4 regions of the Abyssisolibacter sp. ZYX002 genome follow, and region 3 is predicted to be linked to each of the others. Evidence: riboswitches for the same ligand, from Rfam matches in the RefSeq annotation. Region 3 holds a riboswitch; each other region holds the start of a gene.
What was found. A riboswitch is a leader RNA that binds a small molecule or an ion and turns the genes downstream of it on or off. The one in region 3 is predicted to bind cobalamin.

Region 1 (5,421 bases), on a different contig from region 3:
GATAGAGTTCATATCAAGGGCGAAGGAACAGATTTAACATTTTCTATCAAAGATATTCCTACAATAAAATGTGCAGGAAATTATAATATACCAGATGGGGAAGTATTTACAGCGCCAGTTAAAGATTCTGTAAATGGTACTCTTACTTATAATTGTCCAGCAGTCTATCAAGGGTTTACATATGATAATATTAGATTGAAGTTTAAAGATGGTAAAATCATAGAAGCTACGGCAAATGATACTGAGAAGATAAATAAGGTATTTGATACAGATGAAGGAGCAAGATACGTAGGAGAGTTTGCAATAGGAGTTAATCCATATATAATAGAGCCTATGAAAGATACACTATTTGATGAGAAGATTATGGGAAGCTTCCACTTTACACCTGGTAAAGCATATGATGAAGCACCTAACGGAAACACATCAGCAATACATTGGGATTTAGTATGTATACAAACTCCTAAGTACGGCGGAGGAGAAATCTATTTTGATGATGTATTAATCAGAAAAGATGGTAAATTTGTTATACCTGAGCTTGAATGCTTGAATCCAGAAAACCTTAAATAAAGCTATAAATACAGAAAAGTCCAAGATGCAATTTTATCTATGGGCTTTTTTTATTTAGAATAATTATATTGATACAAACTTGACAATATTAACCAAATCAATTACATTTATACTCAAAAGATTATTTGCTTAAATAATAAGGAGATGAGTATAGCTTATGCTAAGAAAGTTATTGATTTATATTTTGCTTACTGCGATAATATTAATAGTTACAGGATGCACAACCCAGAGTAACAAAGAGGTAAGTGTAAAAGAAGAAATTAAAATTACTGATGAAGAAATACTGCAAATAGCAAATAAAGATGCTAAAGAAGAATGTGATAATATAAAAAACGTAAGTATATTTAAGCGCTATAAAAATTACACAGCGTTAATTGAAGTAATACTAGATAGTAATAGACAGTTATTTATGTATTATAATCTTAAAACAAATATAGTATGCTGGGTGCCGTCTGGTACGATGTTTGTGGATTCGTGTAAATTTATTAATGATTATTGTTTTGAACTTAAAATGACTGGTTATAGTTCTGAATTCTATTGTAGTTACGCTCCTTATAAAAAGCATTATAGAATAGCACTTGATGAAGAAGGAAACTATGAGGTAATAGGCTACAATAAAGATATATGGATTCCATTAGAGGAGTCTATAGATTTTGGTGAAGGCGGGAAATTTGTTAATTATGATTTGAAAGACATACGTATATCAAGTTATGGATTACAGTTAGAATTTGACAGGGATAATAACGCATATTTAGATTTTAGACCACGTATAGTTACTGGTTTTAATAACGATAAATTTATCATAGAATTACATGATACAAAGGTTTCAGATAAACAAAAAATATATAATCTAATGAATTATAACGATCGTATAAGTGACATACAGATAGTTGAAGAAGGTAAAAACACTAGATTGATATTGACATTGATAAATGACATGAAGTTCTATAGGATAAAATCTGGATATAAGATTGAATTTGAGTTTCATACTGATGCTGATGGTTTAGTTGAGGTGAGTTAATAATAAATTTTATTTTATCCATATATAATTACTATGGTGATATTTTGATACCTTATGGTAGAGAATAAGATACACAAAGAACTAACATAAAACCAGTATATAATACTTAATATACACAGATGTAATTCATCTTTGCATTGACAAAAGGATAAAAGTTAAACTATACTATATATATAATCAAATAATCTAAAAGGTGCTATGAGGGATGTAAATAGAAACAGCCCCATAGGTAAAAGGGAAAAAGGTTAGAAGCCTTTGCAGCCCCCGCTACTGTATGTAGAGATGAGATTCTTAATAACCACTACTCAAAATATGAGTGGGAAGGATAGAATCAAAGATGACCTACAAGCCAGGAAACCTGCCTTATGGATAATAAAACTAGTGCTTCGGGAGGAAGTATGTTGTTAAAGAAAACACATATTTCTAATGTGTTATTTTTTTGCAAATAACCTCCAAGCTAAATAAGAGAGGAGTTTTAAATTGAAAAGATTTACAAAACTATTTACACTGTTTTTAGCGATAACATTTTTATGCTTAAACATAGCATCACCAGATGTTTTTGCGAGTAGTGAGAAACAAAAAGATTATATTATTAAAGGCTGTAGAGCTTACATATCAACAGATGATGTTAGTAACTATGGTGTAAAAGCAAAAAAAGAAGGTAACAAAGTAAAAGTTTATAATAGTTACGTGACTATGGAGTTTAATATAGACTCAAACAAAGTGAGTATTAATAATATCAATGTAACTTTAGATTGCAAAACATTCGAAGAAAAAGGTAAAGTATACGTACCTTATAGAATGTTACTAGAGACACTCAATTATAAATTAACGTGGTTATCTACCACAAAATCAGTATCTTTTAGTAAGCAATCAGGAGATACAACAAAATATCCATTGACAATAAAAAATGGAGAGAACAAGATTGTAATAGATAAAGAGCCACAGAAAATAGTATCATTAGCGCCAGGAGTAACAGAAAAGCTATATGAACTAGGTGCTTTTGAAAAATTAGTAGGTAGAACACAATATTGTAAGTATCCATCAAAAGTTAAAGATATCAAAAACGTAGGGACTTTGTTTGAACCAAACATTGAAACTATAATAGACTTAGAACCTGATTTAGCATTGGCAGAAACACACTTTAAAAAAGAGATATTAGATAAATTGAGTCAAGCTGGTATAGCTTCAGCATCAGCTAAGACACCAGTGAGCATAGAAGGTATATATGATCAAATGCTGTTAATGGGGAAAATAGTAAATAAAAATTACGAAGCAAGAGCGTTGGTTTCAAGCATGAGATCAAAAGTTCAAAAGATAAAATACGTTTTAAATAATAACAGCAATAAAAAAAGCATATACTATGTTGTTGGAACAGGGCAACACGGCGAATATACAGCAGGAAGTGATACATTTATAGCAGATATGATAAGAACAGTAGGAGCAACAAATGCTGCAGATGATGTAAAAGGCTGGAAGTATAGCGTTGAAAAGATAATAGATAATGATCCAGACATACTAGTAGGTAATAAGACTAATATAGATAGCATGATAAACAGTAGCAATTTTAGTATATTATCAGCTATAAAAAATAAATCCTACGAAAAAATTGATTCGAATATATTGGAACTATCAGCACCAAGAGCAATTAATATAGGTTTGAAGATGTTATTTAAAATGGTACATGGTGATTTAGTAAATGAATTAGGATTCTAAGATGAAGCGGTGATTTGATGTCATATAATAAAAATAAAAGGAAAAACCATATAGTGATACTAATGCTGTCAGCAGTATTAGTATTGCTTATGTTTAGCGCAGTATCTTTAGGAACTGTAAAAATACCAATAAAAGATGTTGTGAAGATAACCATTAACAAACTTGAATTCTTAAATATAAACATGGATATGTCTAGTATAAAAAAATCAGCCATATTTATAGTATCTGAGGTAAGATTACCTCGAGTACTAATGTCAGTTATATGTGGAGGAATACTTGCAATAGTAGGAGTAGCATATCAGGCTATATTTAAGAATCCAATGGCAGATCCGTACATAATGGGATCATCATCAGGAGCAGCATTTGGTGCTACGGTAGGTATAGTGCTAGGAGTGAGTAATAGTTTTATGGGGCTAGGAATAATAAGTATACTAGCTTTTGCTGGAGCGCTAGCCACTACCATAATTGTTTATGGTTTAGCTAGAAGAGGTAGTAAAATATCAACCACTTCAATATTATTAGCCGGTATAGTTATGAGCTCGTTACTTTCTTCAGCAATATCATTAATGATGATTTTTAATCAAAGAGATCTCGGTAAAATAATAGGGTGGACTATGGGTAGTTTTAATGGAACTAATTATAGACAGATATTAATAGTAATTGTACCTGCAATAATAGGGTTAGTTATATTGATATCCTTAACCAAGGAACTTAATGCATTATCTATAGGAGAAGATAGTGCGCAAAGTTTAGGGGTAAATGTAGAGACTACTAAAAAAATAGTGTTAGTAGTAGCATCCTTACTAGCAGCTTGTGCAGTATCTGTAAGTGGCATAATAGGATTTGTAGGATTGATAGTTCCACATCTTTTGAGATTGATTTTTGGTTCGGATCATAGGGTATTGATGCCAGTATCAATTGTAGGAGGAGCTATATTTATGCTGATTTGTGATACTTTAGCTAGAACAGTACTAAATGGCGTAGAAATACCTGTAGGTATAATAACATCAATATTTGGTGGACCATTTTTCCTTTATTTACTCAGAAAATCAAAGAATAGCATATAGAGAGGTAACCGTTATGAGCAGTGCTATGAAAATAGAAAATATATCATTCAAATATACAGACAACTTAATATTAAGAGATTTAAACTTTACAGTTGACAAAGGAGAGTTTTTGGGGATATTAGGACCAAATGGCTGTGGAAAAACTACATTACTTAAAAATATGTGTAACTTATTAAAGCCACTATCAGGAAATATATCAGTTGGGAATGAGAATATTTCAAAAACATCTCATAAAGAATTAGCAAAAAAAATTGCAGTAGTACATCAATTTGATAATATTAGCTTTGATTTCTCAGTGCATGATATAGTGCTAATGGGAAGAATGCCTCACCAAAGAAGATTCTCAGGGGAAACTAAGAAGGATTATGAAGTAGTAGAAAGATGTATGAAGGTCACAGATTCATGGGATCTAAGAGATAAAAAGATACTTCAGATAAGTGGTGGAGAAAGACAAAGAGTTATGCTAGCCAGAGCTTTAGCTCAAGAACCTGAGATATTGCTTTTAGATGAACCAATTTCACATTTAGATATTAAGCATCAAATAAATATATTGAATCTATGTAAGAAGTTAAACAAAGAAGATAATCTAACAATAATAATAACGATACATGATATTAATATGGCTCTAAAGTACTGTAAAAAGATAATAATGATGAATAATGGACAGATAGAAGCATACGATAAGCCAGAGATAGTCCTTACAAAAGAAAATATCAGTAACATATATGATATAGGTGTAGATATAATAAGAAATAAAGATAAGAATATAACTTATATAGTACCAAAGACAGAGTAAAAAAGCAGTCCTTAGATAGACTGTTTTTTGTTTTGAATAGAAAACCAAGGGTAATGCTTTGTAGTGGTACTCGTTACTTTATTTGTGGAAGCATTAAAAAACATTATTCTAACTTGGAGAAGCATCTGTTTATTTGATTGTAATAAGGATAAAATAGATGCTTCAATGTCGTTTACGAATAGTGTTCTTTAGCTTCTAGTGAATTTATTAGTAATTCTTTTTTTAGTAACATAATCTAAGAAAAACAACCTTTC
Region 2 (5,421 bases), on a different contig from region 3:
AGTAGATATGTTAGATAAAACTCCAATAATTGATATAAAACCATACTTAGAAAATCTTAATCCCAAAATTGATTAGCTTAAGTAGAAGTTAAAAACAGTTTGAGTTGTTTACATAGAACGATTCAAACTGTTTTAGTATTTCAGTATTTTCTATGAAGATGCAAATGATAATTATCGACCAATAGTAGTAGTAAATTCTTAATTAATGTAATATAATAATAAACAGAAAATATAATGATAAATACTATCATATAAATTATAATACGAGGTGTAAATATGAGGGAAAGACTTATGAGAACAGAGTTACTCATAGGCGAAAAAGCACTAGAGAAAATCAATGATTCGACAATAGCAGTATTTGGAATAGGGGGAGTAGGAGGATTTGTAGTAGAAGCGCTAGCTAGAGCAGGAGTTGGAACACTTATATTAGTAGACTTTGATAGAGTGGATGGAACAAATATAAATAGACAAATAATAGCGTTAGATAGTACTATAGATAGATTAAAAGTTGATGTCATGAAAGAAAGAATCAAAGACATCAACAGTGATATAGATGTCAAGACTTATCCAATATTGTTTAATAAAGATAACATGGGTGATATTTTTGATATAAAGATAGATTACGTAATAGATGCAATAGATATGGTATCTTCAAAGCTACTATTAATAGAAAAGTGTAAAGAAAAAAACATACCAATAATAAGTAGTATGGGTACAGGGAACAAGCTAAATCCGACCATGCTTAGAGTAGCAGATATATATAACACTAGCATTTGTCCATTAGCTAGAGTTATGAGAAGAGAACTACGTAAAAGAAATATAAAAGATTTAAAAGTAGTCTACTCAACAGAAGAAGCAATATTGAGAGAAGAAAACAAACCTAAAGATGGCAGTAGGCCAGTGACAGCGAGCATTTCATTTGTTCCATCAAGTGCAGGTCTGATAATAGCATCTGAGGTGGTTAAAGATATAATTAAGAAGTAAGGAGAATGAACATGAAGCAGATAGGCTATGTATTTGGTGTAGAAGGCAAAAGGGCTATAATAGACGTAAAAAGAGTGTCTGCATGTGGCGAAAACTGTGCAGATTGTAGTTCCTCATGTAAGATGCCAACAGTACGAGTAAATGTAGAAAATACACTAGAAGCGAAAAAAGGTGATTATGTAGAAATAAGCTCTGAGAGTAAAACAATCTTAAAATACACATTTTTAATATATGGAATACCATTAATCATAATGTTAGGAGCAATAGCAATAAGCATGGCTTTATTAAAAAAAGTAGGATACACGAATGATTCGCTTAGTCTAGTAATAGGGTTATTGTTTTTAGGACTATCTTACTTTATATTAAAGCGAGTAGATAATAATGCAAAAGGAAAGATAGAGTTTAAGATGACGAGGATTATGAATCAAAAATAATAGGAGGTGTATTTTTGGTAGATGATTTAAATATAAAAGATATAAACAATATCATATTTAAATCAGATAAAATAGTTATAATATGCTTTTATTCTTCAATTTTTAAGCCTAGTTTAACTACTATAGAGTACATATCAGAAGCGGTTAAAAAAGATAACCAATTTGATATATATAAAGTTGATTATTATAAACATAAAGAAATAGTTAAAAATTTCGAGGTAATAACAGTTCCAACCATAATCTTTTTTAAAGAGGGTAAAGAAAAATATCGTACTTCAGGTTCATTTAAAGAAAAACAAATAAAAGATATAATAGGATTTGTTAAAGTTTGTTAACATACTGAAATTTTATGATTGTAACATATTAAAAAATGATATAATCTATAGTGGACAGATACTATAGGAATTATAAAAACTAAACTTTTTAAGGAGGAACTGCTTACATGGAATTTAAAAGAGTAGCTAATTACGACCCTGAAATTATGAAAGCTCTAAACAACGAGATAGATCGTCAAAAAAATGGATTAGAGTTAATAGCTTCTGAGAACCTCGTAACAGAAACGGTTATGGAAGTGATGGGAAGCCATTTAACAAACAAATATGCAGAGGGATATCCAAAAAAGAGATATTATGGTGGATGTGAATTTGTTGATGAGGTTGAAATACTTGCAATAGAGAGATTAAAAAAGCTTTTTGGTGCAGACCATGCTAATGTTCAGCCTCATTCAGGATCAAACGCTAATTTTGGAGTTTATTTTTCAGTTCTAAAACCTGGAGATAAAGTTTTAGGTATGAATCTTAGCCATGGAGGACATTTAACACATGGTAGCCCTGTAAATATGTCAGGAGCATACTTTGATTTTGTAGCTTACGGAGTAGATAAAGATACAGAAGTATTAGACTACGAAGAAGTTAGACAACTGGCATTAAAAGAAAAACCAAAATTAATAGTGGCTGGTACAAGTGCATATCCTAGAATAATAGATTTTGCAAAATTCAGAGAGATAGCAGATGAAGTTGGAGCGTACTTAATGGTAGATATGGCACATATAGCTGGTTTAGTCGCAGCAGGATTACATCCTAGCCCAATACCATATGCTGATTTTGTGACAACTACAACTCATAAAACACTAAGAGGACCAAGAGGTGGAGCAATACTATGTAAAGCTGAGTATGCAAAGATGATAGATAAAGCTATATTCCCAGGAATCCAAGGTGGACCACTAATGCATGTTATAGCAGCTAAAGCAGTAAGCTTCAAAGAAGCATTACAGCCAGATTTTGTAGATTATCAAAAGCAAGTAGTAAAGAATGCCAAAGTTTTAGGGGAAGAGCTAGTAAAAAGAGGATTTAAATTAGTATCAAATGGAACAGACAATCATCTAATATTACTTGACTTAAGAAATAAAAATCTTACAGGTAAAGAAGCAGAGAAAAAGCTAGAAGCTGTAAGAGTTACAACAAATAAGAACACCATACCATTTGATCCACAAAGTCCATTTGTAACAAGTGGCCTTAGAATAGGTACACCAGCAGTTACGACTAGAGGGCTTAAAGAAGAGGATATGGTAGAAATAGCTCAGATAATAGATGATACGTTGACAGAAAAGAGAGATTTAAAAGAAATAGAAAAACAAGTATTAAATTTATGTGACAAATATCCGATTTATTAATATAATAATTATAACCAACAAAGTCTATAGGTGCCTTGAAAAAGGAGAATAGGGAATAGAGTGAAAATCTCTAACGGTCCCACCACTGTAAGGTGGAGCGATATAAAAGATATCACTGGATTCAGTCTGGGAAGATTTATAGAGCAATGAAACCAAGTCAGGAGACCTGCCTATAAGGCTATATATTCATGAGTAATGGTAAAGTTCATGGTTTATTTGATGTACTTCAAATAAGCCGTGAACTTTTTTATTTTACAAAAGGAGGATAAAAATGAAACTACTAAATGAAACATTGAAAAAAATCACATCACTAGATGAAGAGGCAATGAGCATAACAAGAGAAAGAATCGACAATCTAATCAAACCAATAGGTAGCATGGGAAAGCTTGAAGACATAGCAGTAAAATTGTCAGGGATAACAGGAGAACTTCATCCCAAAGTAGATAAAAAAGCTATCATAGTATTAGCAGGAGATCACGGTGTGTGTGAAGAAGGAATCGCAAAAAGTGATCAAATAGTTACAGCTATGCAAACCATAAACTTTACTAAAGGACTGACAGGAGTATGTGCAGTAGGTAAACTAGTGGGTGCAGATATCATATCAGTAAATGTAGGAGTTAAGCATGAGATAGACAACAAAGATGTGATAAATAAAGTCATAAGAAGGGGAACAAACAACATAAAAAAAGGCCCTGCAATGAGCAGAGAAGAAGCAATAAGGTCAATAGAGATAGGAATAGAAGTAGCGATAGAACAGATTAAAAAAGGTAAAAACATACTAGCAACTGGAGAGATGGGCATAGGAAACACAACACCAACAACAGCGATACTAAGTGCTATAGCAGGATATACACCAGAGGAAATAACAGGAATAGGAGCAAATTTGCCTGTAGAGAGATTACAAAACAAAATAGATGTTATTAAGACAGCTATAAAAGTAAACAAACCAAACCCAAGTGATGCAATAGATGTATTAGCTAAAGTAGGAGGATTTGAAATAGGAGCAATGGCAGGAGTGATGATAGCTGGTGCAGCATATAAAACACCGGTAGTGATAGATGGTTACATATCCACAATATCAGCAATATTAGCATGTACATTGGAGCCTAAAGTTAAAGAGTATTTACTACCATCACATAAATCACACGAAAAAGGAGCAAAGTATGCTACTCAGTATCTTGGATTAAATCCAATGCTAGATATGGACATGAGACTAGGAGAAGGTAGTGGTGCAGCTTTAGCGTTTAATATAATAGAGTCAGCAACCTATATGAATAAAGAAATGATCACATTTGCTGAAGCTGGTATCCAGCCCTAATGAGTACACATATTAACAATTTAACTAATAAAAAATCAACTAGAAGTTTTAGTTGATTTTTTTATTTTGCGTTTTATATGAGTTTTTTGATTGTGAATCAAGCCAAGAATTAGAAGTATACAAATTGGAAAATAATGATATCAAATTAATGAAGATATAAAATAAAAAATATTGACAATTTTACAATAAAATATTAAAATATATTTAAATGTAGCAAAAAATGTAATTAGTTACAAGATTTAAGTGATTTAAAACCAAATTAAAAGGAGGAATGTATAATGTCTAAAAAGTTTATATCTATTTTATTATTGGTATTATTACTTATTAACCCAGTAAAACTTCAAGCAACTGATACAAAAGGTATTGATTCAACGCTAGAAAACACACTAAGTAGTACAAGTTCTGGTATTGTTATATCTGATCTTACCAGACCAAGTGTAAATGGTCCAGATCATCCAGATGAAGACAAAAATGATTACGATAAAGGTGAAATAAAAAAGGTAGATGATGTAAGTGTTGCGACTGAGCAAGAAGTTGCAAAGTTACTTGACCAAGAGAACATAACACTTAAAAATGGTCAAAGGATTTCTGTCGCGGATTTGAGAGAAAAATTAGGTGATAATAGAGATCCTGCCTCATTTGAAAGAGCTATCATAGAGTTGAGAATTGAGCAGTTACATGGAGATAATCTCCAACAAAAGGATCAATTAAGTAAAGATGTAGGCGATTTTAAAGCAATGATGAAAGATTATGTAGCTAAAAAAAGTTATACACAAGGTAATTATGCAAGTGCTGAAGTACATGTAGGAGCTTTTAATGGAAACGTTAGAGCATGGAGTCGCTTAAATAATAAAGAATATCTAACAAATAATCCGGGCAAACCACTATCTACACCTGAAAATGTAAAAGTATTTATTGATAAAAATAATATTGCGCTTCTTAGGCCAGAGGAACAACGTGTATTTAAAACACTTTTAGATCCTTACGATCGTGCTGTTGATACAGAGGCTAAA
Region 3 (5,421 bases):
ACAGCAAATATCAGATATATTGCAATTGAATCCTAACACAGTCAAAACCAGGTTGAGAAGAGGGATACAACAGTTAAAACAATATATGGGAGGTTATTAGCATGGAGGAAAAGCTAAAAAAACTAAACGAAATATATGATAATATCAAAGTGCCTGATAAGCTAGATGAAGTAGTTCATGAAGCATTAAAAAAAGGTAAAAATGGGAGGGTTATATCAATGAATAATAAAAGAAAGAAAAATAGTGTAAAAGGGTGTGCTAAAACAATAGGTTTAACGGCAGCATCATTAATAGTAGCTCTTGGAATATCAGTAAATGCTAGTGCTGAGGTTGCACAAGCAGTTAGTAAAATACCTATACTTAGTAGTATCGCTAAAGTGATTACGTTTAGAGAATATAACATAGACAATGAGGCTTCTAAAGGTAGTGTTAAGATACCAGAGGTTGCTGATGTAAGTAACAAAGAAATAGAGGGAAAAATCAACAAAATGATAAAAGTAAAAGTTGAAGAGATGGTAAAAGAGCAAGAGCAACTAGATAAAGAATATAAAGAAGCTTACCTAGAAACTGGTGGTAAAGAAGAGGACTACAAAAAAGTTGAAACAAAAATTGGATATAATAAGCATTATATTACTGATAAGTTGATCTCATTTGATATATATAAATATCAAACATTAGCTCCAGCATATGATGAGGTTAATTATTACAATATAGATGTAAGCACTGGAAAAGTACTAACTCTTAAAGATATATTAAAGGATGATTTTGTAGACGTAAAAGATAACATCATCAAAGAAATGAACAGACTTATGAATTCAAATGAAGATGAAGAAAGAAAAATGAAGGAAAGCTTGAAATATTCTAAAGAAGCGCTTAAACAAAGCAAAAGCGATCAAGAGAAAAAGCATATAGAGGCTACTATTAAATCTATAGAAGAAAAAATAAAGAATAAGGATTACAGTCAAATTAAATATGATACAGACTATGTAAAGGATATGAAAATTGATGATAATCGTCCATTCTACATAAATAAAGATGGAGATATTATGTTTGTATTTAACAAATATGAAGTTGCAAGTGGCTCAATGGGTAGGCTAGAATTTAAGATAGGTAGTATTAAATAAGTAATTTATCAAAATGAGGTGTGTACTAAACTAGTGCACACCTCATTTTGATATGCCTGTCAGTTCATCTTAGAGAAGAATAATGGAATACAACTGCGCTAATAAAATATGGGATGAATATATAGATACTTTTAATTACTGGAAAAATCTAAAAAATGCAGATATAAAAGAAATAAAAAGAAGGTTTAAATTGGTTAGTGAAACTATGTGGTATACGTTTAACTCACATCAATTTGCTGAGGCTTTTAATCGTGTGATATATAATATGGTAGATAATAAAAAACTACAAAAACGGTTTAAAAAAATAAGAGAAATTTATTGGCAAACACATGATATATGTTATCAGATAATAGCGCTTAATATGTGTAGAGACTGGTCAAGTAAACTCTATGATTTACTAGAATGGGGAATGTGTGAGAATGTTATTACGAACCTTAGAGTCATAAAGGAAAATGATGATAAAGTATTTGCATTGATAAAAGAGTGTGTCCAGATATTAGAAAAAGAGTTGGATTAGCAAATAAGGGGTATCTTATAAGATACCCCTTATTGTTGTAAACATGAAAAAAATTCAGTCGTAACTTTCTTTTTTATTATGTCTATACTTTTTGGTGTTTGGCGAATTAATCTTCACGTTTTTCTTTTTTCAAAGACTCTTTTAAATGATTGACGTAAAGTTCTTGTACTGACTCTATTTGACCTAACCCTTTTAATATTGGCTCTACAGCATATCCTTTACTTTCGAGTATACTACGCCAAGAATCATCATCTTTTCCAGCCATATCATTAGTTGCATGGTCGCCAGCAACTAACATTAAAGGCATCAAATAAACTTTTTTATAGCCTTTATTTTTGGTTATTTTTAATATAGTATCTAATGTAGGGAAACCTTCCACAGTTCCTACGTAAACATTTTCATGACCTTTGTATTTGAATGTATAATCAAGACATGCATAAGCTGAATTTGAAAAATGGTGAGTACCATGTCCCATAAAAAACAATGCTTCATTCTCTTTTAAATTGGGCATTTCTGTTGATAGTGCATCAACCAAATTTATATAATCATCAGGAGAAGTTAAAAGTGGATTTCCAAAATTAACTTTTTTAAACTTATCTTTATATTCGCCAACTATTTTTAAAGTATCGTGATATTCAGAGCCATTCATAATATGTAATGGCTGAATTATCACTTCACTATAGCCATTTTTAACTAGTTTGTCTAGTGCTTCTTTTACATTGTCTATTTCTAGATTATCTCTTTTCTTTAGCTTTTTAATTATGAACTCAGAAGTAAAGGCTCTTTTAAGATCATATCCAGGAAAAGCTTTGGCTATCTTATTTTCCGTAGCCTCAATAGTTAATTTTCTAGTTTCATTATGACTTGTACCAAAACTTATTACTAGAACTGCTCTTTTACTGTTCTGCACATTCTTGCTTATAATTTGAGAATTTGTACAACCTATTAAAACAATAAATGATAATAGTATAATAAATATAACTGTTATACATTTTGACATAAAAACACTTCCTTTCAAATTAGTATGTGATAGGAAGTTAAGATATTTGTATTCATCAAGATACAGACTGTAGTAAGAGTTCGAGTTCAAGGCGTGTTAAAATTGAGTAGCGGAGCTTACTTAGAGGTAAAGTGAGCAACAGAAATTTTAACATCACTGGACTTTTGTCTACAGACTAAAACCGCCATAAAAGGCGGTTTCATAGCGTACTAGTTACAACTAATACTCTAACTTCCCACCGAAGTTTGAATATAATAATCTCTAAAAGGCAGGTCTTCCGACTCCTGTTTATTGCTTAATATCGCCTTCCCGAAATATTCAGTGGCATATTGATATTAAACAAACAGTTACGGCAGCGGGGGCTGTGCAAGAATTACACTTGACTTCCCTTTTAATCACATCTAATGTGAACCTTCCGAAATATTATTCAATTGTTTATAGTATAACACCAAAATAAGAACGTGTCTATAACTTATTTAAGGTATTTAAGAACTTCATCAATTCATTGTATGAGTCAATAGGCATTTGAAAGTATTTATTATCTTTATATTTTAATATACCATTATCTAGAATACCCAAATCGGTATTACCGTGGTTCTTAGCATGAAAATATAATTTAGGAACTTCATCTGTTTTGTGCTTAATTTTTTTCCAATCATCTATCTTTAGAAGAGAAACAAACTTTTTGCTGTCGTTAAGATCAAGTGTAACTGACTTATTTGATTGGTCTAAGCTTTGAGATATAACTATAATAGCATTATTTTTATAGATTGACTCTAAGCTATAATATGTTGAGTACATGTGATAGATAAAAATAACTATAATTGATACAAATATAAACGGTAAAGTTCTTAGTATTTTTTTAGTAGATGTTTTGATAAGTATAACCTCCATTCTATAGTGTAATTAGTGTGCTGATAAATTGGAAAAAATAAATTGAACATTATATACTAAATATAATATTATTTTCTCATGATGTCAAAATTTTTTTAAATTGGTTTTAATAATGTAAATAATAAGTTTGAAGCATATTAGATATTTCTTTATTTTTAAATATATGTATATTATACCTTATAAAAGGCTGTTATGGTATATTGTTAAATTAATGTAAAAAATAACTCTATTTTTTTTAAATAAAAAACATAGAACGACAAAATAATAATAGAAGTTTCAAAATTAAATAGGATAGAATCTTTAATATTGGGTTCGATTTTATAGTATAATTAATAAAAAAGAGGTGAAAGTAAATGAGTTTCTATGAAGAAATAGCAAGATACTATGAATATATATTCCCATTAAAACAAGATAAACTAGATTTTGTTTTAAGCCAAAAAAAAGGTAAGATATTGGATATTGGTTGTTCTACAGGAGAGCTTGCTTTAGCTTTAAATAAGGAAGGATACGAAGTTATAGGTATAGATTTAGATGAAAAAATGATAAATATTGCTAAGAAAAAAGAAATTTCAAAACTTAAATTCTATCACCTAAATATGATGGATATAGAAAAGTTTTTCAAAGACGATAAATTTGATCAGATCACATGTCTAGGAAATACATTAGTACATTTAAAAAGTACTGATAGCATATTGAATTTCTTTAATTCAGTTAAAAAATTATTAGTAGAAGATGGAGTGTTTAAATTTCAGATATTAAACTATGATAAAATATTAGAAGAAAAAATTCAGTATCTGCCAAAGATAGAGAACACAAAAATAAAATTCATTAGAAGATACAAATATACTCCAGATAAAATAATATTTGAAACAGAATTATATATAAAAGAAGAAAACAAAACTCTTACAGGTAGAGTTGATTTAATACCGGTAAAGAAAAAGCAGATCATCAATTTATTAAATGAAGCAGGATTTAATAAAATAACCTATTATAGTGGGTTTGATAAGAGGCCATACACCATAAATGCATTACCGCTGGTTTTTGAAGTTAAGATATGAAATGATAAAATATTAAAAACTAAATCGTAAAGCATTATCAGTTGTGCTATGTACAGTTTTGTAGCGATTAACATAAAGTTAATATACCTACTATAGATGTACATAGTGTTACATTATATAAAATTAAAAGTATTAAAAAAGAGTTATAAAATTAATTACATGGTTTCATATGTATATTAATTTTACTTAACTCTTTTTTTATGACTCTAATAATGAAAGAAGACGAGTGTTAGTAGTTTTAATAAAGCGAAGAAAGAATGTTAAAATATTGAAAAAACAAAATTAAATTAATGACATATTAGACTTAAATTGTGTGAATATTCAATTAAATGTGTTATAATTATAAATTATAATAAAAAGGGGGCTTTATATGCTAAAAGGCAAAAGAATAATAATAGTTTGTATTATGATATTAATTTTAACTACAGTTTATGTTACATACGATAACAATAATCCAGTCTTGATAAATGATTTTAGTGAAGATAAAGTAATGGATCATATAAAAGAACTTTCATCAGATAGATATGAAGGAAGGTTAGCAGGATCTAAAGGTGATAAACTTGCAGGAGAATATATAGCTAACCAGTTTGAGAAATATGGTCTTAAGCCAGGTGGAGATAATGGTACTTATTTTCAAAAATTTAGGACTACAGTACCAAGGCTTAATAGCACACCAATATTAAGGGTAAAGGATCAAAAAGGAAACATTATCAAGGACTATATACATAGAGAAGATTTTTATGAGTTAACATCAGGTTGCGCTGGATCAGGGAATGCAAGTGGAATAATAAATATTATTAGTAATGCTAGTGAGTCAAAAGGAAAACC
Region 4 (5,421 bases), on a different contig from region 3:
ACCGTTAGATATTATAACTATATTTATATTTTCAGTTTTATATTTGCTTGCTTCCTCTAATGAAAGCTCTATAATTTTCTCATTGTCATACGATAGATTTTCTCCAATATACATATTGCAATCTGAGATATTATTATTGAGTAGTTCTGTAGCTATTGCTGAAGGTGTCCATACCTTATCTGTAAGTACCCCCGTCATTTCGTACTCTTTTATATATTGTACAAATTCAATGTATCTGCCATGTAAACTTATCAGTTTTGCTCTCTCATATGTTCTACCTACCCTCGAAAACATATATTGCATACTACTTATCCCTGTTATTATATTTAAATCTGAATTATTAAAATATTTTTGCATATATCTAACTAAGCTATAAAACCCTGTATCACCAGATACTATTACACTTATCTTTTTTTTTGTTCTTCTTTGATGTATTAAATGTATTATTTCTTGTAGATTTGAATTTATATATACTATTTCTTTGTTCTCTACATAATCAAGTATACTGCTTATATTCCTTTTCGCTCCTATCACTATATGAGAGTTTTTTATTTCCCTTAGCGCAATGGGTAGTATGTAGTCTTTATTACCTGGTCCAAGTCCAATCACATTTATTTTATTCATTTAAAAATTCCTCCAAATAATCATCTGCTAGTTTACTTTTACCTATTACTCCATATTGATTTGTAAATATAATTGCTTGAACCTCGACTTCTTCTAGAGTTCGTTCACTTGCTCTAATTGACACTCTTTCTGCTATAACATTAAATACCTGCTGTTTGTTTTCTTGCTTTATGATATCAACTACTTCATCTGTTGTTATACATTCTAATATCTCTTTTATTAATTTAGAGCTACAATCATATAGTGACCCACAGTACGATGCTATCACTTCCATTCTACAATCAGCATACTTGCTATGTGTCTGAAATATACCTCCTGCAACCTTAGACATTTTTCCTAAATGCCCTATTATCAGTATCCTTTTTATGTTTTGTCTTGTAGCATAGTCCAACATGTATCCTATATAGTTACTTGTTTTAACTATATATTTATCTTTTATTCCAAGCTTCAAAGCAAAATCTCTCCCGTAGTTACCTGGTACAAAAACTATACTCTCTACTCCTTCTGCTTTAAGCATCGATATCTCAAGAGCCAATGATTCTTTCTGGGCATCTTCTGACATAGGCTCTACTATCCCACTTGTACCGATAATTGATAATCCTCCTACTATTCCTAGCTTCGGATTAAAGGTCTTTTTTGCAATTTCCTCTCCATTAGGTATCATTATCTCTATCTCCACTCCATTACTTGTTGGTAATACTTCTTTTACATGAGATAGTATCATTTTCATAGGCACTGGATTTATTGCAGGCTTACCAACTGATACTGATAACCCCTTTTTTGTTACTACTCCTATCCCTTTACCTCCCTTGATATTAATACCTTTTTCAATTTTTCTTGCTGTGGCGTATATTTTTATACCATTTGTTATATCAGGGTCATCACCACTATCCTTAGTTACAGAGCATGTTACTTGATTTTTTTCTACCCGAACATCTTCTATGTTAATTTTTAACTTTACTCCTTTAGGCGTATTTATATCTACATTTTTTAGAATCATATTTTTAAATAACATCATAGTCGAAGCTTTTGCAACTGCAGTGGCACATGATCCTGTTGTATAACCACATCTAAGTTTCTTTCCATTTTTAATAATGAACTGATCTGTCATAGTACTACTTACCTTTACACATTTTTAATATTGCATTTATTATTGATACGGCTACTGTACTTCCGCCTTTACGTCCCTTTATAACTATAGATGATATGTTAGTTCTTTTCATTAATTCATCTTTTGACTCTGCCGCTCCGACAAACCCAACTGGTACACCTATAATGATAGGTACTGGTTCTTGATGGTTTTCTTCAATTAACTCCATCAGCTTATATAAGGCTGTGGGTGCATTCCCTATGACAAATATTTTAATATTTTTATCGTGATAAGCTTTTTCTATAGCTGTCATAGACCTTGTTACGTTTCTTTCTTTTGCTATCTTTTTTACATCTTCATCATGTACATAATTACACACCTTACAATTATATTTAGCTACGTTTGTTCTGTTAATCCCAACTTTTATCATGTGTGTATCTGCATATATAGCACATCCACTTTCTAATGCTTTTTTACACTTTTCTATAACATCGCCATTAAATTTTATTAACTTTGAATATTCAAAGTCTGCTGTTGTATGTATTACTCTTTTAACAATGCTCAGCTGCTCAGAGCTAAAACTATCAACGTCCTCCATTATTGATTCAATGATTTCCATGCTTTTAGACTCTATAGCATGTGGATTAACTTCAAAGTTGTTCATATTACTCACTCTCCTTGTGATTGGTAAAATTCATCCATCTTTTTTACAAAGTTATTAAAAAATTTTAAATTAGTATAGTAATGAATATGAGCATATGCGCCTAATCCATTTCCCTTTTCATATCCACAGTTCCACTCTTTTGTAATTTTATTTTTTCTGTATTTTTTCAATCTGAATACTTTTTTACCACCTTCATCTACTTTTGATCTATGAAACTCGTGTACTCTTGCTTTATCACTCTCTTCTCCATATATACATTTCTCAGTTAACTCAAGCTCCGCATACCCAAAACGTTGTAGTCTTTTTGTCATATATGAATCTTTATCAAACCATCCAACCATTTTGTATTTGTTTGAGTCGAAATCATATATATTATTACATAGATACATCAACCCTCCACATTCTGCGATATATGGTATGCCTGATGATAATTTTTCTAATATGCTGTTTTTCATGGTCTCATTCTGTTCTAACTCCTTTGCAAACACCTCAGGAAAACCTCCACCAAACATTAATCCATGAATATTGTCTGGTAGCTTCTCATCATGTATTGGGCTAAACGTTACTATCTCTATATCATTTTCTAAGAATAAATCTAAGTTATCATGATAATAAAAATTAAACGCTTCATCTTTTGCTATCGCTACTCTAAGCCCTTTATAACTTTCACATACAGATTTAACATGATTGCTTTTGATTTCAGTCTTGTTATATTCTTTGCCTAACTTAACTAATCCATCTATATCTATGGTCTCTTTTACATGTAGCGCTAACTCTGTTAGTAATCCATCTAATGTTTCATTTTCAAAAGATGGTACTAACCCTAGATGTCTGCTAGATAACTTAATATTCTCAACTTTCTTCATATAGCCCAGTGGCTTTACATCCGTATAGGTTTCTACGGCTTCTTTTAATATATAGTAATGAATATCCGAACTCACATTGTTAAATATTACTCCCTTTATATCAATTTGTGAATCAAAGTCTGCATATCCTTTTACTATAGCAGCTATACTTTGAGATAAACCACCTCCATTCACGACCAATACCACAGGTAATTTGAGTATTTTAGCTATTTTTGCTGTACTCCCTATATCACTTCCTATTTCTGCTCCGTCATATAAACCCATTACTCCTTCTATGACTGCAAAATCACTACCTAATCTATTTTTATTATATAGATATTTTATAACGTCATCTGTTAACATCCATGAATCCAAATTTCTACTCTTTCTGTTCGTTATATATGTATGATACGCAGTATCTATATAATCTGGTCCAACTTTGTATGGCTGAACTATCATCTCCTGGGATAACACTTTCATTATTCCCATTGATATCGTTGTCTTTCCTACCCCACTATTTGTTCCAGCTATAATAACACCTGCCAAATCATCACCACCTTAATAAATATAAAAAAACACACCTAAAAAATAGGTGTGCACATACTCTAAATCTCTATATAAGCATATAAAGCTAAATACCACCTACCTCCCACCGAAGTAGTAATACTAACCAGATAAAAGGCAGGTCTCCTGACTTACAATCATTCTACTCTCTTTCCTTCCCATTTGCACAGTGGATATTAGATTTCGTCATGTTTACAGTAGCGGGGGCTGTAGTGGAATTTCACCACTTTCCCTCTTAGCTCTTCTTATAAAGAGAACCTTTTACTAATATTCAGTTTTAATATAGCTTTATTTTAATACATATCATATTATAAAGTCAAGTTTCGCATTATAATAGGGTGTCTAATTAGACACCCTTAGAATTTCAAAATTATATTACTGTAATATTTTCAGCTTGTGGTCCTTTTGGTCCATCAACTATATCAAAAGAAACTTTTTCGCCTTCTTCTAATGTTTTGAATCCTTCTTTGTTGATTTGTGAGAAATGTGCGAATACATCGTTTCCTTCCTCTGTAGTAATAAATCCAAATCCTTTTTCACTGTTAAACCATTTTACTGTTCCAGTCATATCTTTACCTCCAAAATTTTTATTCTTTAATTCCTATAAAGCATCTATGAATAAAAAATTTGAAGCAAGTTTATTCATACATCACTATTTATTATTGAATCAAAGTTATAATTATAGTATATACTATTTTGGCTTAATTACAAGCATTATTTTGCATTTTCATAAAAAATATGAAAATTTTATTTCTATTTATTATATCATTCTACTTATCAGGCTCCAATACAAAAGATGTTGCAAAATACCTACTTTGATAAGGGAATTCAGGTGGAGGCTCAACGCTACAAACAAATTGATTACTAAACCATCTTGCTTCTTCGGTAGAAGTTCCATTTAAATAATCTCTCCACCCTTGAATTGGACCTCCTGGTACTATTCTGTATTTTTCTATAAATTGATAAAGCGCTGCCCTTTGTGGTTTTTGTTGTGCTTGGAAATTAACCGTATCTGTCACTGTAATTTGCGTAGATATAGACACGCTAGTTGAGAAAGAATTTGTAAGTGATACAGATAATGATGCGGATATTTCAGACCCTTCAAATCCAGCTTTAAATCCTACTGTTGAACCTACTGTGCTTGAAAATGTCTTACTTTCCTGTGTAGTAACACCAGAAGTAACTGCTACAGACTTTGTATAAGTTTGCCCTGGCTGTATGTTTGATATTTCAGATAATAAATTCCAATAAGATTCATTATGCACCTTTGAACCCTGTGCTGCACCAGCATATTTATCTAGTAAAATTGCAAATACAAAATCTCCTTGATTATAGTAAGTTCCATTTGACCCAACTGTTTCTACAAATTGCCCTTGACTATTTAAATATCCCTTATATATATCAATTTGATTAAAGCCAAAGTATAGTTTCCCACTCTTTCTAGCATAAAAACTTACAGGTATATACTCTACTAGACCACCATCAGCACTACCTGCTTTAACCGTTCCTGGATAACCATAGTAATACCAATTTGGATCTGGTTGAGGAAATATAATTGGAACAGGGCTTCCCCCACCTCCTTCTCCTACCTCTGCTCTGTACCCTGGAGTCACTATTGTTTTGTTGAGAGGTGT

Region 1: another riboswitch for cobalamin. It lies ahead of P3X86_RS00110 (helical backbone metal receptor); the one in region 3 lies ahead of P3X86_RS11100 (sirohydrochlorin cobaltochelatase).
Region 2: another riboswitch for cobalamin. It lies ahead of cobT (nicotinate-nucleotide--dimethylbenzimidazole phosphoribosyltransferase); the one in region 3 lies ahead of P3X86_RS11100 (sirohydrochlorin cobaltochelatase).
Region 4: another riboswitch for cobalamin. It lies ahead of P3X86_RS00655 (cobyrinic acid a,c-diamide synthase CobB); the one in region 3 lies ahead of P3X86_RS11100 (sirohydrochlorin cobaltochelatase).

What each region holds. Positions count from the first base shown of each region.
Region 1 covers NZ_JARMXH010000001.1:25,557-30,977, forward strand. The annotation lists gene P3X86_RS00100 (aminopeptidase) at 1-567, shown strand, start outside; gene P3X86_RS00105 (hypothetical protein) at 725-1,588, shown strand; cobalamin riboswitch at 1,763-1,968, shown strand; gene P3X86_RS00110 (helical backbone metal receptor) at 2,069-3,304, shown strand; gene P3X86_RS00115 (FecCD family ABC transporter permease) at 3,322-4,371, shown strand; gene P3X86_RS00120 (ABC transporter ATP-binding protein) at 4,385-5,167, shown strand; gene P3X86_RS00125 (peptide deformylase) at 5,403-5,421, opposite strand, start outside.
Region 2 covers NZ_JARMXH010000001.1:1,098,715-1,104,135, reverse strand. The annotation lists gene tsaA (tRNA (N6-threonylcarbamoyladenosine(37)-N6)-methyltransferase TrmO) at 1-76, shown strand, start outside; gene P3X86_RS05005 (tRNA threonylcarbamoyladenosine dehydratase) at 277-984, shown strand; gene P3X86_RS05000 (SoxR reducing system RseC family protein) at 996-1,418, shown strand; gene P3X86_RS04995 (thioredoxin family protein) at 1,433-1,753, shown strand; gene P3X86_RS04990 (serine hydroxymethyltransferase) at 1,861-3,090, shown strand; cobalamin riboswitch at 3,102-3,278, shown strand; gene cobT (nicotinate-nucleotide--dimethylbenzimidazole phosphoribosyltransferase) at 3,362-4,408, shown strand; gene P3X86_RS04980 (deaminase domain-containing protein) at 4,687-5,421, shown strand, end outside.
Region 3 covers NZ_JARMXH010000003.1:223,084-228,504, forward strand. The annotation lists gene P3X86_RS11085 (sigma-70 family RNA polymerase sigma factor) at 1-100, shown strand, start outside; gene P3X86_RS11090 (DUF3298 and DUF4163 domain-containing protein) at 102-1,124, shown strand; gene P3X86_RS11095 (hypothetical protein) at 1,207-1,641, shown strand; gene P3X86_RS11100 (sirohydrochlorin cobaltochelatase) at 1,748-2,641, opposite strand; cobalamin riboswitch at 2,892-3,072, opposite strand; gene P3X86_RS11105 (hypothetical protein) at 3,107-3,535, opposite strand; gene P3X86_RS11110 (class I SAM-dependent DNA methyltransferase) at 3,889-4,593, shown strand; gene P3X86_RS11115 (M28 family peptidase) at 4,964-5,421, shown strand, end outside.
Region 4 covers NZ_JARMXH010000001.1:152,933-158,353, reverse strand. The annotation lists gene cbiE (precorrin-6y C5,15-methyltransferase (decarboxylating) subunit CbiE) at 1-624, opposite strand, end outside; gene cbiD (cobalt-precorrin-5B (C(1))-methyltransferase CbiD) at 617-1,735, opposite strand; gene P3X86_RS00660 (precorrin-8X methylmutase) at 1,740-2,378, opposite strand; gene P3X86_RS00655 (cobyrinic acid a,c-diamide synthase CobB) at 2,384-3,769, opposite strand; cobalamin riboswitch at 3,887-4,064, opposite strand; gene P3X86_RS00650 (cold shock domain-containing protein) at 4,158-4,355, opposite strand; gene P3X86_RS00645 (hypothetical protein) at 4,558-5,421, opposite strand, start outside.